Linked DNA regions of Methylobacterium currus. The protein of the gene in region 1 interacts with the protein of each later gene in a pairwise test. Links are inferred from orthologs where the notes say so. Each region holds a gene or a part of one and is shown on either strand. Other genes may lie near its edges. The genes, in order: recJ and DA075_RS25895.

Evidence for each region.
Region 2: the proteins of recJ (region 1) and DA075_RS25895 interact in binary tests that used the Escherichia coli proteins (3 or more experiments, as listed by UniProt). The link is inferred for Methylobacterium currus from one-to-one orthologs.

What each region holds. Positions count from the first base shown.
Region 1 is NZ_CP028843.1:3,184,991-3,192,471, forward strand. The notes cover bases 2,770-5,746. They hold recJ (single-stranded-DNA-specific exonuclease RecJ), read left to right. Parts: upstream 2,770-3,349; coding sequence 3,350-5,143; downstream 5,144-5,746. Other genes in these bases: DA075_RS14930 (methyl-accepting chemotaxis protein), read right to left, coding at 2,770-2,994; DA075_RS14950 (sigma-70 family RNA polymerase sigma factor), read right to left, coding at 5,674-5,746. Outside these bases: DA075_RS14925 (NAD(P)(+) transhydrogenase (Re/Si-specific) subunit beta), read left to right, coding at 1-761; more of DA075_RS14930, read right to left, coding at 958-2,769; more of DA075_RS14950, read right to left, coding at 5,747-6,360; DA075_RS14955 (ArsR/SmtB family transcription factor), read left to right, coding at 6,440-6,850; DA075_RS14960 (hypothetical protein), read right to left, coding at 6,904-7,161; DA075_RS14965 (hypothetical protein), read left to right, coding at 7,345-7,481. UniProt on the Escherichia coli protein: Single-stranded-DNA-specific exonuclease.
Region 2 is NZ_CP028843.1:5,616,984-5,624,570, reverse strand. The notes cover bases 2,255-5,337. They hold DA075_RS25895 (type IA DNA topoisomerase), read left to right. Parts: upstream 2,255-2,610; coding sequence 2,611-5,064; downstream 5,065-5,337. Other genes in these bases: DA075_RS25900 (ArsR/SmtB family transcription factor), read right to left, coding at 2,255-2,391. In the rest of the region: metH (methionine synthase), read right to left, coding at 1-362; metF (methylenetetrahydrofolate reductase [NAD(P)H]), read right to left, coding at 461-1,375; more of DA075_RS25900, read right to left, coding at 1,402-2,254; DA075_RS25880 (protein-methionine-sulfoxide reductase heme-binding subunit MsrQ), read right to left, coding at 5,930-6,811; DA075_RS25875 (hypothetical protein), read left to right, coding at 6,969-7,295.

The DNA.
Region 1 (7,481 bases):
CGGACATGCCGGTCGTGGTCTCGATGCTCAACTCGTATTCGGGCTGGGCGGCCGCGGGCATCGGCTTCACGCTCGGCAACCTCGCGCTGATCATCACCGGCGCGCTGGTCGGCTCCTCGGGCGCGATCCTGTCCTACATCATGTGCCACGCGATGAACCGCTCGTTCATCTCGGTGATCCTCGGCGGCTTCGGCGGCGACGCCGCGGCGGCCTCGGGCGGCGGCCAGGTCGAGACCCGGCCGGTCAAGCAGGGCTCGGCGGACGATGCGGCCTTCATCATGAAGAACGCCGAGAAGATCATCATCGTGCCGGGCTACGGCATGGCGGTGGCGCAGGCCCAGCACTCGCTCCGCGAGATGGCCGACCAGCTCAAGAAGGCGGGCGTCGACGTCAAGTACGCCATCCACCCGGTGGCGGGCCGCATGCCGGGCCACATGAACGTGCTGCTCGCCGAGGCCAACGTGCCTTACGACGAGGTGCACGAGCTGGAGGACATCAACGGTGAGTTCCCGCAGGCCGACGTGGCCTTCGTGATCGGCGCCAACGACGTCACCAACCCGGCCGCCAAGACCGACCCGCAATCGCCGATCTACGGGATGCCGATCCTCGACGTCGAGCGGGCCAAGACCGTGCTGTTCATCAAGCGCGGCATGGGCTCCGGCTATGCCGGCGTGGAGAACGAGGTGTTCTTCCGCGACAACACCATGATGCTGTTCGGCGACGCCAAGAAGGTCGTCGACGAGATCGTCAAGAACCTCTGACGGGGGGGGCGCCCTCGGGGGCCGCGACCGTCCCCGCGAGACCACCGGTGCCCGCCACCGGCCGCGTCGACAAAGAAGGCCCGGATCCGAGAGGATCCGGGCCTTTCTCTTGATGACCAAACCATTGATGGCGCCGGGAGCGCCGGCGAGCCGCCCCGGCGGACTTCCGAGCCCGAGACGGCGTTTCTCTTCCGGATCACGCCGCCTGCAGCGAGACCATGAAGCACGAGACCTCCTCCGCGAGATGGCTGGATTCCCGCGACAGGTCCGAGGCGGCGTCGAGGACCTGGCCGGCGGCGGTTCCGGTCGATTCCGAGACCCGCGCCACCCCGGCGATGGTCCGCGTCACCTCGTCGGTGCGCTCGGCCGCCTGGCCGATGCCGCGCACGATCTCCTGCGTCGCCGCGCCCTGCTCGTCCACAGCCGCGGCGATCGAGGCGGCGACGGCGCTGATCTCGCGGATGCGCGCGCCGATCCCGCCGATCGCCGCCACGGTCCGGCCGGTCGCGCCCTGCACCTGCGCGATCTGGCGGCCGATCTCCTCGGTCGCCTTGGCGGTCTGGTCGGCGAGGGCCTTCACCTCGGCGGCGACGACCGCGAAGCCGCGTCCCGCCTCGCCGGCCCGCGCCGCCTCGATGGTGGCATTGAGTGCCAGGAGATTGGTCTGGCCGGCGATCGAGGAGATCAGGCTCACCACGTCGCCGATCCGGGCCACGATGGCGCTGAGCGACTCGACGCCGCCGGCCGCCTGCTCGGCCTCGCCCACGGCGATGCGGACCAGCTCGTTCGATCCGGCGACCTGCCGGCCGATCTCCTGCACCGAGCTGCCGAGCTGCTCCGCCGCCGTCGCCACGGTGCCGACGCTGGAGGCGGTCTGGCCGGCGGAGGCCGACACGGCGGCGGCCTGGCTCACCGTCTCGGCGGCAGCGTGGGTCATCGCCGTCGCGGTGCCTTGCAGCGCGGTCGCCGCGGTCGAGACGCTGCGCACGATGCCGCCGACGGCGTTCTGGAAGTCCTGCCCGATCTGCCGCATCGCCGCCCGGCGCTGGTCTTCGGCGGAGGCCCGGGCCAGAGCCGTCTCCTCCTCCAGGGCGCGGGTGCGGATCAGGTTGTCCTTGAAGACCTGGACCACCGCCGCCATCGCGCCGAGCTCATCGCGGCGGGTGAGGCCGGGCACGGCGATGTCGGCCCTGCCGGCTGCGAGGTCGCGCATCGCCGCCGCCAGCTCGCGCAGTCCCCGGACGATGCGGGTCTGCACGATCACGACCGAGCACAGCAGGAGGACGATGGTGACGCCGACGACACACGCATAGACGAGGACCTTCCGGGTGGCGGCGTCGGACCGCGCCTGGGCCTCGGCGACCACGCTGTCCATCAGCGCCAGGCCCATGGCGGACACGGCAGCCTGCCCCTCCCCCGTCACGGTGTCCCACTCGGCGGTGGTCACCGGGACCTTGCGCCCGGCGAGGATCGCCGTCACCGCCTCGCGGCGGATCGCCTCCAGGCGGCCGCCGAAATTCACCGCACTGCCCCGGTCATAGGCCTCCCGCAGGGCGCGGTCGAAGCCTCCGGCCTCGATCGTCCGGCCGACGACCTGCCAGGCCGTCCGGCTCTGGACGTCGGCCGTGATGGCCTGGAGCCGCTCGCCCTCGGTGGCGGTGCGGTCGGCCACCGCGAGAGTACCGATGATGCCGTTCAGGCGGCCGGTCTCGGTCCGGGCGAGCCACGTCGTCGCCCGCGTGTTGAGCAGGACCCCGAGGCTGGCATCCTGCGACTGGATCGCCGCATCGACGACCTTGGCCGAGGCCTCGATCTCGGCGAGGAAGCGGTCGCCGACGGCGTAGAGCCGGGTCAGGAGGGACTTGTCCCGCTCAGGGAGGGCCTTGCCGAGCTCCGCCTCGGCCTGGGCACGGATCTGCTGCCACTCGGCGAAGAGCGCATCGAGGCGCGCACCGCGTTCCGCCAGAGCCGGGGCGGCGGCCATCCGCAAGCCCGAAGCGGCCGCCGCGACCGACCGGTCCGCCTCGGTCCGGGCCTCGAGGAGCGGCGCCCGGTAGCGGCGGCCGGCCTCGCCCTCGGCCATGAAGGCCGACCGGATGAAGCCGCGCTCGAGCCGGACCTGGCTCAGGCTCGTGAAGAGGTCGCGGCCGGCGACGGCATCGATGCTGACCTGACGTGCCGTTTCCCGGCCATCGATGCTTGCGACGACCTGAAGACCTGCGACCGCGATCAAGGATATCCCGAGTATCACCACAATCGACAGGATCGTTGCTCGCAGGGACCAGGATGTCATGGCGTTTGAACTTACCTTGGCGGATGGGCGTGATCGTCGCATGATGAATGGAAATGGTAAAATATTGATGAGCGGATCCGATGAGCACAAATCGCCCATCGACGCCGAGGCCGCTCCTTGGACCGCAAAAATCTGAGACGTCTCTGGGTCAGTGGGCGGATCATGGTCGCGGGAACCTGCGGATTACTGGCCGGATTCCCTGGGCGAAGGAGGGCGGCCGGGCCGCCTCAGCACGGAGCGGCCCGGGCGGAAAACCGCACGACACCACGCCCGAACCGCCTTAAGACTGCACCCCGTGTCCACGCTCCTCGACCTGCCCCACCCGCTCCTCGACGTTCGCCGCTCCGCCCTCGGACGGCCCTGGCACGAGCGCTGCGCCTCGGCGCAGGCCCAGGGCCTGGCGGTCGCCATCGCGCAGGGGCACGGCCTGCCGGAGGTGCTGGCCCGGGTGCTCGCCGGCCGCGGCGTCGACCTTCAGGCGGTGCCGGGCTTCCTCGAGCCGCGCCTGCGCGACCTCATGCCCGACCCCGCGGTGCTCGTCGACATGGAGGCGGCGGCCGACCGCCTCGCCGCGGCGATCCAGGGGCGCGAGAAGGTGGCGATCTTCGGCGATTACGACGTCGACGGGGCGGCGAGCGCCGCCTTGCTCGCCGGGACGCTCCGCGACCTCGGCGTGCCCTACCGGCTCCACATCCCCGACCGGATCACCGAGGGCTACGGCCCCAACGTCGCGGCGGTGCGGATGCTGGCCGAGGAAGGCGCCACCCTCCTCGTCACCGTCGATTGCGGCACCGCCGGGCACGAACCGCTGGCCGAGGCGGCCCGCCTCGGGCTGGACGTGGTGGTGCTCGACCATCACGGTGCCCCCGAGCTGCTTCCGCCGGCCCGTGCCGTCGTCAACCCGAATCGCCTCGACGACCTGTCGGGCCTCGGCCATCTCTGCGCCGCCGGCGTGGTCTTCCTCACCCTCGTGGCGCTCAACCGGCGCCTGCGCCGGGACGGCCTTACCATCCCCGACCTGATGGCCGGGCTCGACCTCGTGGCGCTCGCCACCATCGCCGACGTGGTGCCGCTCCACGGTCTCAACCGCGCCTTCGTGCGCCAGGGGCTCGCCGTGATGCGCGGCCGCGGGCGGCGCGGCCTCGCCGCCCTCCTCGACGCGGCCGGCCTGTCGGAGGCGCCGCAGGCCTGGCATCTCGGCTTCCTGCTCGGGCCGCGGATCAATGCCGGCGGGCGCATCGGCGACTCGACGCTCGGGGCCCGCCTGCTCCTGTGCGAGGACCCGATCGAGGCCGCGGGCATCGCGGCGCAGCTCGACGCGCTCAACCGCGAGCGCCAGGCGATCGAGGCCGCGGCCGTCGCCGAGGCGGAGGCGGAGATGGGGATGCGGCTGGAGCGCGACCCCGACCAGCCGGTCCTCGTCGCCGGCAGCCCGGACTGGCATCCGGGCGTGGTCGGGCTGATCGCGGCACGGCTCAAGGAGCGCTTCGGCCGACCGGCCTTCGCCTTCGCGCTGCGTGAGGACGGCACCGCCACCGGGTCCGGCCGCTCGATCCCCGGCGCCGATCTCGGCCGGGCGGTGCGGGCCTGCGTCGAGGCGGGCCTCGCGGCCAAGGGCGGCGGCCACGCCATGGCGGCGGGGGTGACGCTCGCCGCCCTCGACCTCGACCGATTCCGCGAGGCTCTCTCGGGCGACCTCGCCGCTTCCGTGGCGGAGGCCCGCCTCGGCGAGGCTTTGCTCGTCGACGGCCTCGTCTCCGCCGGCGGCGTGCAGCCGGACCTGGCGGATGCGGTCGAGCGGGCCGGCCCGTTCGGCCAGGGCGCACCGGAGCCGGTCTTCGCTCTCGCCCGCCACCGGGTCGCGGATGCGCGCGTCGTCGGCACCGGCCACGTCAAGGCGCAGCTGCGCGGCCGGGACGGCGTCGCGGTCGGCGCCATCGCGTTCCGGGCGGCGGAATCGCCGGTCGGGCGCCTGCTCCTGTCCCGGATCGGCCGCGACATCCACGCCGCCGGCACGCTCTCCCGCGACCGCTGGCGCGGCAGCGACCGGGTCGAGCTGCGCCTGTGCGACGTGGCCGAGGCCGACTGAGCGGCGGCGTCCGGCTCCCCTCGGCGGAGCTGCTGAGCCGACCATGGATCCGGCTTGGTATCCGGCTTGACACCCCCCGGCAGCCCCACCATAAGGGCCCCGTCGCCGACACGGCGGCTCCTGCCGGCAACGGCAGCGTGGGGGAATGTCCCGAGCGGCAAAGGGGGCGGACTGTAAATCCGCTGGCTATGCCTTCGTAGGTTCGAGTCCTACTTCCCCCACCATCTCTTCTTTCAGTTTGCGTCCGCCATCTTGGATGTTCCAGGACATCGATGGTGTCGGATCGTGGGGTTTCCGTCACCTTGACAGGTGCAGGCCGCCCCAGCATAAGGACCCGCCGCCGACGCGGCGGCCCCTGCCGGCAACGGCAGCGTGGGGGAATGTCCCGAGCGGCAAAGGGGGCGGACTGTAAATCCGCTGGCTATGCCTTCGTAGGTTCGAGTCCTACTTCCCCCACCATCCTCCCTCTTCTTCTCGAACGATCGTCCGGGCGGCCTGAGCCGCGATGATGCGGACCGGATGAGGGTGGATCAGTGATCCACCACCTCGCCGAGCGCCGCCAGCAGCGACGACCGGGCGCGGCTCACCCGGCTCTTCACCGTGCCGACCTGGCAGCCGAGCCGCAACGCCGCCTCCTCGTAGGTGTAGCCCTCGGCGCCGATCAGCAGCAGGGCTTGGCGCTGGGCCTCGGGGAGGGCTTCCATCCGCTCCCGCACCACCCGCAGGGTGCTGGCATGGTCCTGGTCGGCCGGCGCGGCCAGTTGACCGGCCAGAATCCCGTCGCCATCCTCGACCTCCCGGCGCCCCTTGCGCAGATCCGTGTAGAACTGGTTGCGCATGATCGTGAACAGCCAGGCGGTGAAGTTCGTGCCAGGCTGGAACCGATGCTGGTTCGCCCAGGCCCGGGCGCAGGTTTCCTGAACCAGGTCGTCGGCCCGCACCACGTCGTGCGACAGCGAGAGTCCGAAGGTGCGCAGGGCCGGCAACGCCGTCATCAAAGCGTTACGGAAGTCGAAGCTGATGGCATCCCCGCGCGCCGCCAGGGCGGCCTCGACCCGGGCCAGCACCTCGGCGAGGCGGGGCGGCAGCTCGGTCTGTTCGACCGGGCTGAAGTATTGTTGCAGAGGTTTTCTGAGGAAGTCTTGGATGACGAGAGAGGGTCGTGTGTCGGAGGACGGTGGCGGCGCGGGAGGGAGCGCGGTCGGTTCGATCTTCATTGTCGCGAGAAGGCCCCTGATCCCGTTGAAGGCCCTCTTTTTAACGGTTCGAATTTCGATGGCAATAGAAGCTTGACCGATGCTCGATGAAGCGGGCGCCCTCGCGGCCCTCATGGCCCTGGCGCAGGAAACGCGGTTGCGCATCGTGCGGACCCTGCTGCACGCCCTCCCCGAGGGGATCCCGGCCGGTCGGCTCGCCGCCGCGGTCGGCTGCGCGCCCTCGACCCTCACCTTCCACCTCCGGCAGCTGCAGGAGGCGGGGCTCGTCGAGTCGCGCCGCCAGGGCGCGTTGGTGATCTATTCCGCGCGCCCCGCGGGCGTCACCGGCCTGACCGACTACCTCACGCAATCCTGCTGCGGCGGACGGCCGGAGGCCTGCCTGCCGGTACCGGCGCCCCGCTGCGGCGACGCGGCGTCCCCGCAGCCCCAAGCGGCAGCGTACGATGCCACGCATGCCCTCGACGCCCCGGCCGGGACAGGCCGGCCGTGACGCGAGGCCCGTGAGGCGCCTGCTCCCGGGTCTCGCGTCGCGCGCCTGTCCCGTCAGTCGCGGTAATAGGACCGCCGCTCCTCGCGGTAGCGCATGGTGCGGTAGGGCCGGTCGTCGTCCCAGCGATCCATCCGGCGCTCCATCTTGCGGCGCCAGCCATGCGCCGGCGCCCAGGCCGGCGGGCCGCCGCGGAACTCGCCGTAGCCGCCGCGGGCCCAGGGCGGGTCGGCCCGCGCCGCACTGGTGGCGCCGAACAACCCGGTCGCCGCGACCATGGCAGTGAAAGCGAGGGGAAGGACGGTCCTGCGCATCGGCACATCTCCATTCGGCTCGATCGGGACCAGCAACGGCCCTGTCCCGAAAACCGTTCCGTCCTCGCCGCTTCGACGAATGAGGAAATTCTTCTTCGTCTGGTCACCGAAGCAGTGTCGAAACGGCGTGGAACCACTTCGCGGGAGGTGCCGTTTCTCCGCACTCTCACACAGGAGACAGCGATGAAGCGGATCACGATCGCCCTGCTGGCCACCGCCACCCTCGTCGGCGGCGCGATGGCGGCGGAGCAGCCCGGCGCCTCGGCGCGCTCACCGGGGCACGAGATGCAGGATCGCGGCAGCGTCAAGGGCAGCCCCGG
Region 2 (7,587 bases), 2.4 Mb from region 1 along the record:
TCGCGGGCGAGCCGCGCGCCCTCGCGGTTCAGCTCGTGGATGATCGGCTCCATGCCGTAATCGGCCTGAGCGATCGTCGTGCCCGAGAAGGTGTTGGTCTCGACGACGTCGGCGCCGGCGAGGAAGTAGTCGAGGTGGATCTGCCGGATCGCGTCGGGCTGCGTCAGGATCAGGAGGTCGTTGTTGCCCTTCTGGTCATGGTCGTGATCGCGGAAGCGCTCGCTGCGGAAGTCGGCCTCGGTCAGGCCGAGGCGCTGGATCACCGTGCCCATCGCCCCGTCGAGAACGAGGATCTTCTCCGCCGCGCGCCGGCGCAGGGCGGTCAGGATTTCGGCACCGTCGGCGGGGTGGAGGTCGGTCATCGGGATGGGGTTCCAGCGGGTCGGGCAATCGAATCAAGACGGGCCGCGTGACGCGGCCCGGGGCATATCGGGGCGAAGAGGCAGGAGCAGCCTTGGCTTCAGGCCGCGGCCTTCTCCGCCGCCGCCGGCGCCGCGCGCAGGCCCAGCAGATGGCAGATCGCGTAGACGAGGTCGGCGCGGTTCATGGTGTAGAAGTGGAAGTCGGTGACGCCGCGGTCGACGAGGTCGAGCACCTGCTCGGCGGCCACCGCCGCGGCCACCAGCTTGCGGGTGGAGACGTCGTCCTCCAGCCCCTCGAAGCGGGCGGCGAGCCAATCCGGCACCGAGGCGCCGGTGCGGCGGGCGAAGTTGGCGGCCTGCTTGAAGTTCTGCACCGGCAGGATGCCGGGGATGATCGGGATGTCGATCCCCCGCGACTGCACCCGGTCGAGGTAGCGGAAGAACAGGTCGTTGTCGAAGAAGAACTGGGTGATGGCGCGGTCGGCGCCGCAATCGACCTTGGCCTTCAGCGCGTCGAGATCCTGGTCGAGGGAGCCGGCCTCGGGGTGGCGCTCGGGATAGGCCGAGACCGAGACCTCGAAGTCGCCGATGCGCTTGATCCCGGCGACGAGGTCGCAGGAGCGCTCGTAGCCGCCCGGATGCGCCGTGTAGGCGGTGCCGACTCCCTCCGCCGGGTCGCCGCGCAGGGCCACGATGTGGCGCACGCCGGCCTCGTGATAGGCGCGCACCACGTCGTCGACCTCGCCCTTGGTCGCCGCCACGCAGGTGAGGTGGGCGGCGGGCTTCAGCTCGGTCTCGCGCACCAGGCGCGCCACGGTGTTGTGGGTGCGCTCGCGGGTCGAGCCGCCGGCGCCGTAGGTCACCGAGACGAAGCTGGGGCCGAGCGGCGCCAGCCGCTCGATCGACGACCACAGGGTCGCCTCCATCTCCGGGGTCTTAGGCGGGAAGAACTCGAACGAGACCCGGATCGGGCGGCGGCTCTCGCGGCTCGGGCGGAAGGCGGTGGGGATCATCGGCGGCCTCGGCGGGAAAGAGCGGATCAGGCGACGGCGCGGTCGGGCAGGCCGGCAGCGGCTTCAGGGTGATGGGCGAGCCAGAGCGTGACGGTGAGCTGGTGCTCCGCGCCCCCGGTCGGGGCGAGGTGGCGCAGCCGCACGTCGGTCAGCCCGGCCTCGAAGAGCCATCCGGCGACCTGCTCGGGTGCGAAGCCGAGGCGGCGATGCGCTTCGTCCTCGCGGAGGAATTCCAGGCTGTGGGGGGCAAAATCAACCACAAGGAGGCGGCCGCCGGGGGCGACGAGGCGCGCGGCCTCGCGCAGGGCGCGGGCCGGGTCGTCGAGGTAATGCAGCACCTGATGGATCAGCACGAGGTCGAAGCTGGCCCGGCCGAAGGGGGGCGCGTGGATGTCGCCCTGGCGCAGGTCGATCCGGGTCAGCCCCTGGCGCTCCAGGTTGGCGCGGGCAACCGACAGCATGGCGTGGTTGGCGTCGAGACCGGTCGCCCGGGCCGCGCGGGGCGCGAGCAGCCCGAGCATCCGTCCGGTGCCGGTGCCGAGATCGACGAGGCTGCCGATCGGCCCGGTCCCCAGCGACTCGAGCACCGCCGCCTCGACGGTGGCCTCCGGCACGTGGAGCGAGCGCACCCGGTCCCATTGCGGCGCGAGCCGCGCGAAGAAGTTCTGGGCGGCCTCCGCCCGCTGCGCCCGCACCGCCTGGAGCCGGGCCCGGTCTTCGGAGAGCGGCGGCTCGGCGGCGTCGAGGGCGGCGATGAGGGGCGCCACCAGACCCGCCGTGCCCTCGCGCAGGCGGAAGAACGCCCAGGCACCCTCGCGGTGGCGCACCACCAGGCCGGCCTCGACCAGGAGCTTGAGATGACGCGAGATCCGCGGCTGCGACTGGCCCAGGATGTCGGTGAGGTCGGAGACCGACAGCTCGCCCTCGCCGAGCAGCACCAGGATGCGCAGACGCGTCTCCTCGGCTGCGGCGCGCAGCACGCCCAGGGCGTCGGCGAAGGGGACGGTGGCGATCATTCCGGCGGGCTCCTCGCCTCCGACTTCAAACATAAAGATATCTTTATGTGAGGAATGCACAGGGTGCAAGCGGTGTTTCGGGGAGGCGGGGCGGGCATGGACGGCGGAGCGGCTCGCGAGGCCGACGCCACAGGAGCCGGCCGTTGACCAAGCCCGCCCACCTCCGGTATGTTCCTGCTTCGTTCGGGCCGCCCGCCCGTCCAGGAGCGTTCCGCTTCCATGGCGCAGGCCACCTCCGGCAAGTCCCCTCGCGGCAAGTCCCCTCGCGGCAAAACTCTCTTCTTCTTCGAGAAGCCCTCGGCGATGCGCCAGGTGCAGCGGTTCTTCCGCTCGCCGAGCACGGTCTGCGTCGCCGCCGAGGGCCACCTCCTGGAGGCGGCCGAGCCCGGGGAGATCCGGCCGGACTGGAAGCCCTGGCGCTTCGACGCGCTGCCCATCGCCCTGGAGCGCCTGCCGGTGGCCCCCGGCCACGGCCGCTCGGGCCAGTCGCACGCGCCGAAGCTCGCGGCGATCCGCCAGGCGCTGGCCGGGGTCGAGCGTGTGATCATCGCCACCGATCCGGGCCGCGAGGGCTCGATGATCGCCTGGGAGGTGCTGGAGCACCTGGGCTGGCGCGGCCGGGTCGACCGCCTGCGCCTCGGCGCCCTCGACGAGATCTCGATCCGCCGGGCCTTCGGGCTCCTCGCGCGCGAGGACGATTCCGGCGAGCGCGACTATGCGGCCTATCTCGAGGCCCTGTGCCGCCAATACGAGGACTGGCATCTCGGCCTCAACGGCACGCGGGCCGTGTCCTTGCGCCTGCGCCCGCCGGCCTTCCGCGAGCCCTGGCGCTTCGGCGGGGTGCAAACGCCGACGCTGGCGATCCTCGCCGACCTGGAGGAGCGCATCCGCAATTTCGTCCCGCGCGACTTCTACAAGATCGCGCTTCCGGTCACGACCGAAAGCGGCGCCCGCCTGACGCTCTGGCACGCACCGAAGGACAAGATCTTCGCGATCAAGGACGCCGAGACGATCCGCGACGCCGCCGAAGGCTGGTCCGGCCCGCTCGCGGTGGTGCAGAAGGACGTGCGACGGGCACCACCGAAGCTGTTCTCCAAGGACACGCTCTCCCGGGCCTGCGCCAAGCGCTTCGGCTGGGACCCGCAAGTCACGGCGCGTCACGCCCAAGCGCTCTACGACAAGGGGTTCCTGAGCTATCCCCGCACCGAATCGGTGCACCTCCCCGAGTCGCAAGCCAAGGATGCCGCCGCGGTGATCGCGGCGATCGCCACCGCCGACAAGGACCTCGCCGCCCACGTCCCGGCGACGCCGCAGATCCGCCGCGGGCCGAAGGGCCATTACGTCAAGGATCCGGGCGAGCACCACGCCATCGTGCCCCTGCGCAAGGTGCCGGGGCCGGGCGATGTCGCGCCCGATGCGCAGAAGCTCTGGCTCCTCGTCGCAAAAAACTTCCTCGCCGCCCACATGGCCGACGGGATCGACGCCCGCACCACGGTCACGGCGGACATCTCGACGCCGCTCGGCCCGAGGCGCTTCGTCATCACCGGCAGCGTGGTGCGGGTGCCGGGCTGGCGCGCCCTCTACGGCACCGAGGCCGACGAGGACGAGGTCGTGCCCGGCAAGGCCAAGGCCGACGACGAGCCGACCACCGGGCGCCTGCCGCCGGTCCGCGACGGCGAGGCTGGCACAGGCGGCGAGCCCACGATCGAGACCGCCCGGACCGAGCCGCCCCGGCGCATCACCCGGGGCGAGCTGCCGGTGGTGATGGGCCGGCTGATCGACCAGGTCGAGGACCCGGCCCTGAAGCGGGCGCTGGAGAACCCGGCCAACCCGACCGAGCCCAAGGGCCTCGGCACCGCCGCGACCCGCGACGCGGTGCTGCCGAAGCTGATGAAGAGCCACTACGTCACGCTGCTCAAGGGCAAGGATCCGGCGATCACCGTGACGGAGGTCGGCCTCGCCTTCGTGGCCGCGGTGCGGCGGGTATTTCCGGCCTATGGCGACCCGGTCGGGCGGGCTGTGTTCGAATCGGAGCTGGCCGAGATCGGCCGGGCATCGACCAAAGCCGAGGCCGTGCGCCGGGCCGAGGCCTTCCGTCAGCGCACCCGCGAGCGGGTCGAGGCGCTGATCGGCGCGGTCTCGGGCGCCGAGCGCTTGGCAGTTGAAGGCTTGGCGGTTGAAGGCTTGGCGGTCGAGGGCTTGGCGGTCGAGGGCGAGGCCCTGCCCCGCCGCGGCCGCGCGCCCACCGCCGCGATGGTGTCGTTCGCGCGTTCCCTGGCCGCCCGCAAGGGGATCCCCCTTCCCCCCGAGGCCACGCGCGACGCCGGCGCCTGCCGGGTCTTCCTCAACACCCATGCGGGACCGAAGGCGGCCCCGGCCGGTGACGGTGCGACCCGAGCCCCGACCCCGGCGATGCTGCGCTTCGCCGCCTCCCTCGCCCGGGCCAAGCGCCTGGAGGCGCTGCCGCCCGAGATCGAGACCGACTTCAACGCCTGCCGCGCCTTCCTCGACGCCCATGCGGGCGGCGACGGCTCGCGCTCCGGCGGCAAAACGGCCCCGACCCGGGAAGCCCCGACCCGCGAGGCCTCGGCGACGAAGCCCCGCGCCCGCCGCCCGCGCGGCCCGGCGAGCCCCGGCCGCGCTCCCCGCCGTCGCCGCGCGGCGGATGCGTGAGCGCCGGCAAACAATCGCCCGCGCGCCCGCACGAGACGGCTGGACAGGCGATCCGAGCGTCTCTATACCCCCGCTCAACGCCGCTGCCCCACGCAGCCGGCGGGCCCGGGTAGCTCAGTTGGTAGAGCATGCGACTGAAAATCGCAGTGTCGGCGGTTCGACTCCGTCCCCGGGCACCACTTCCTCGTCCCTGACGTGAGTGGTGCCGTCCTCGAACGGGACGATCTCTGGTGCTTGATCCGCCGCCCTGCGCGGCCGGTGCGCCCGGGTAGCTCAGTTGGTAGAGCATGCGACTGAAAATCGCAGTGTCGGCGGTTCGACTCCGTCCCCGGGCACCACTTCCTTGCAAATCACGTCAAATTGAATCCCAATTGTTTGATGTGCATGTCGTGTTGATATGCTACAAAAAACACGTTTTTCTTTCGTAAGCTGTTTCGATAGTTTTTCTGCGCCCCAGATACTGTATAGGACGAGCATAGATCAGTCTCGGTCCAACTCCATCAATCTTAGGCGCCGCCGTCACGATCGCCCTCGACGCAGGTGCCATCTTCAGCAAGCGGCTCGTCACGAAAGTAAGCACAGAAAAATTTAGCTTTGTATGGCCCTACCTAGGCCTATTTTCTGAAAAAATCTTTTGTATCAATAATTCAACACAAAAGCCCACTTCCGCTGAGCCGTTGATCGTGCTGCGCAATCAGGCATTGTGCCCAAGTAGCGCTAACGGTCGTTCGATCGGAGTTTCCACCTCCGGTGTGGCGTCGAACGACCGTCCCTGCACCGATTTATCTTGAGAGAACCAGGATTGCCGCAACCGAAAAAAGGCGACGCTGGCTCTCCGAGGCGGATGGCCGCCGGCGAGGCCGGATCACGCTTTCACGGTGCGCGCCGGCCGCGCCACGGGCCCACGCCCGCCGGACGTCGTCCGGTTCTGCCACAGATTGAGCGGCACGATCAGGATCACGACGCCGAGCACCCACCAGGCCGGGCGGATGTCGTAGGCGAAGTCGAGGTTGGCGGCGAGCACCGCACCAGCCGGCACCCCGGTGGCAAGCGCGTACCAGGCGGCCTCCAGCCCCGCCGTGGCGAGGCCGGCCGCGAGGCTGAGGCCCAAGAGCGGCAGCGGCGTGCTCGGCACCTTGAGGTGATGCATCAGCCGCCAGCCCATCAGGGCGAGGAACAGCCCGCTCCAGAACACCGGCTTCGAGACATCGATCTTCGATTGCAGGAAGAAGTGCAGCAGCGCCAAAGCGGTGAGCAGATAGACCAGCCGGTGCAGCCGCGGCCAGGCCTTGCCGAGGCGGCGGATCATCCCGTCGGTCGAGGTGACGCCGAGGACCGTCAGCCCGAGGAGACCGGCGAAGCCGATGGTGAGATAGATGCGAAAGACGATCTCGCTCGCCACCCGGGCGAGGTCGAACTTCTGGTCGACGATGTACAGGGTGAAATGGAACAGCGCGTAGGCGAGGGCGGTGAGCCCGAGCATCCGCCGCACCAGGATCAGCTTGGGCGCATTGGCGATGCGCCGCATCGGCGTGACCGCGAGCGACAGGATCAGGAACCGCACCGACCAGTCGCCCATGGCGTGCAGGTAGGCGGTCAGCGGCTTTCCGCCGAGCTGGTCGAGGGCGTAGGCCGCGGTGAACCACAGGCCCGGCGCGAGGGCGAGGAGGAACACCGCGAGCTTGAACCGGGACAGCCGACCGGCGCGATCGAGCCAAGGGTAGGCGATACGGATCTGGGTGGGCATTCGGGAACCGGGTGCAGTGCGGAATGCGCCACAGATAAGCCGCGAGCGGCGGTTTGACCCGATCCGCCGACCACACGATGGCGTGAGAGGCCTTCGCGGGCGCGAAAGCCCGTCCCGAGAGTTCGCCCCGAGAATTCGCCCCTTGAGGAGACCCGCCGTGCCCCGCACCGCCCTCGCCGCCCTCCTGCTGCTGCTGGCGCAAGGAGCCCACCAAGCGGCGCAGGCCGCCTGCACCGCCCCTCCCGCTCCGCCCCCGGTGAGCGAGAAGCCGGCGAAGCCCGCCTTGCCGCAGAAGCCCGCCTGCCTCGACGCCAAGGGCGGCTGCCCGGGCTGGGAGGCCTACACCTACAATGACGGGATCAAGGCCTACAACGCGCAGCTCGGCCCCTACCGCACGAGCGCCGAGGCGTATGCGCGCAAGCTCAAGGCCTATGCCGATGGCAGCGTCGCGTATGCCAATTGCGAGATGCAGTCGCTACAGTGACGGGGGCGTGGCAGGCTGAAGCCCATGGCCGGCCTGCCCCGATCCCCGCATGGATGTCGACGCGTTCCTCGCCTGAAGCGCCACGGTGACGGGCCGCCACGAGCTCGTCGACGGCGAGGTGGTCGCGATGGCGCCGGAGCGGGGCCGGCATGCGCGGGTGAAGTTCGCCGTCCAGGCCGCCCTCGACCGCGGCCTGCGGGCACTCGGCTCTCCTTGCGAGATGCTGCCCGACGGCATGACGGTACGGATCGACGCGCATATCGCCTCCGAGCCGGACGCGCTGGTCTAGTGC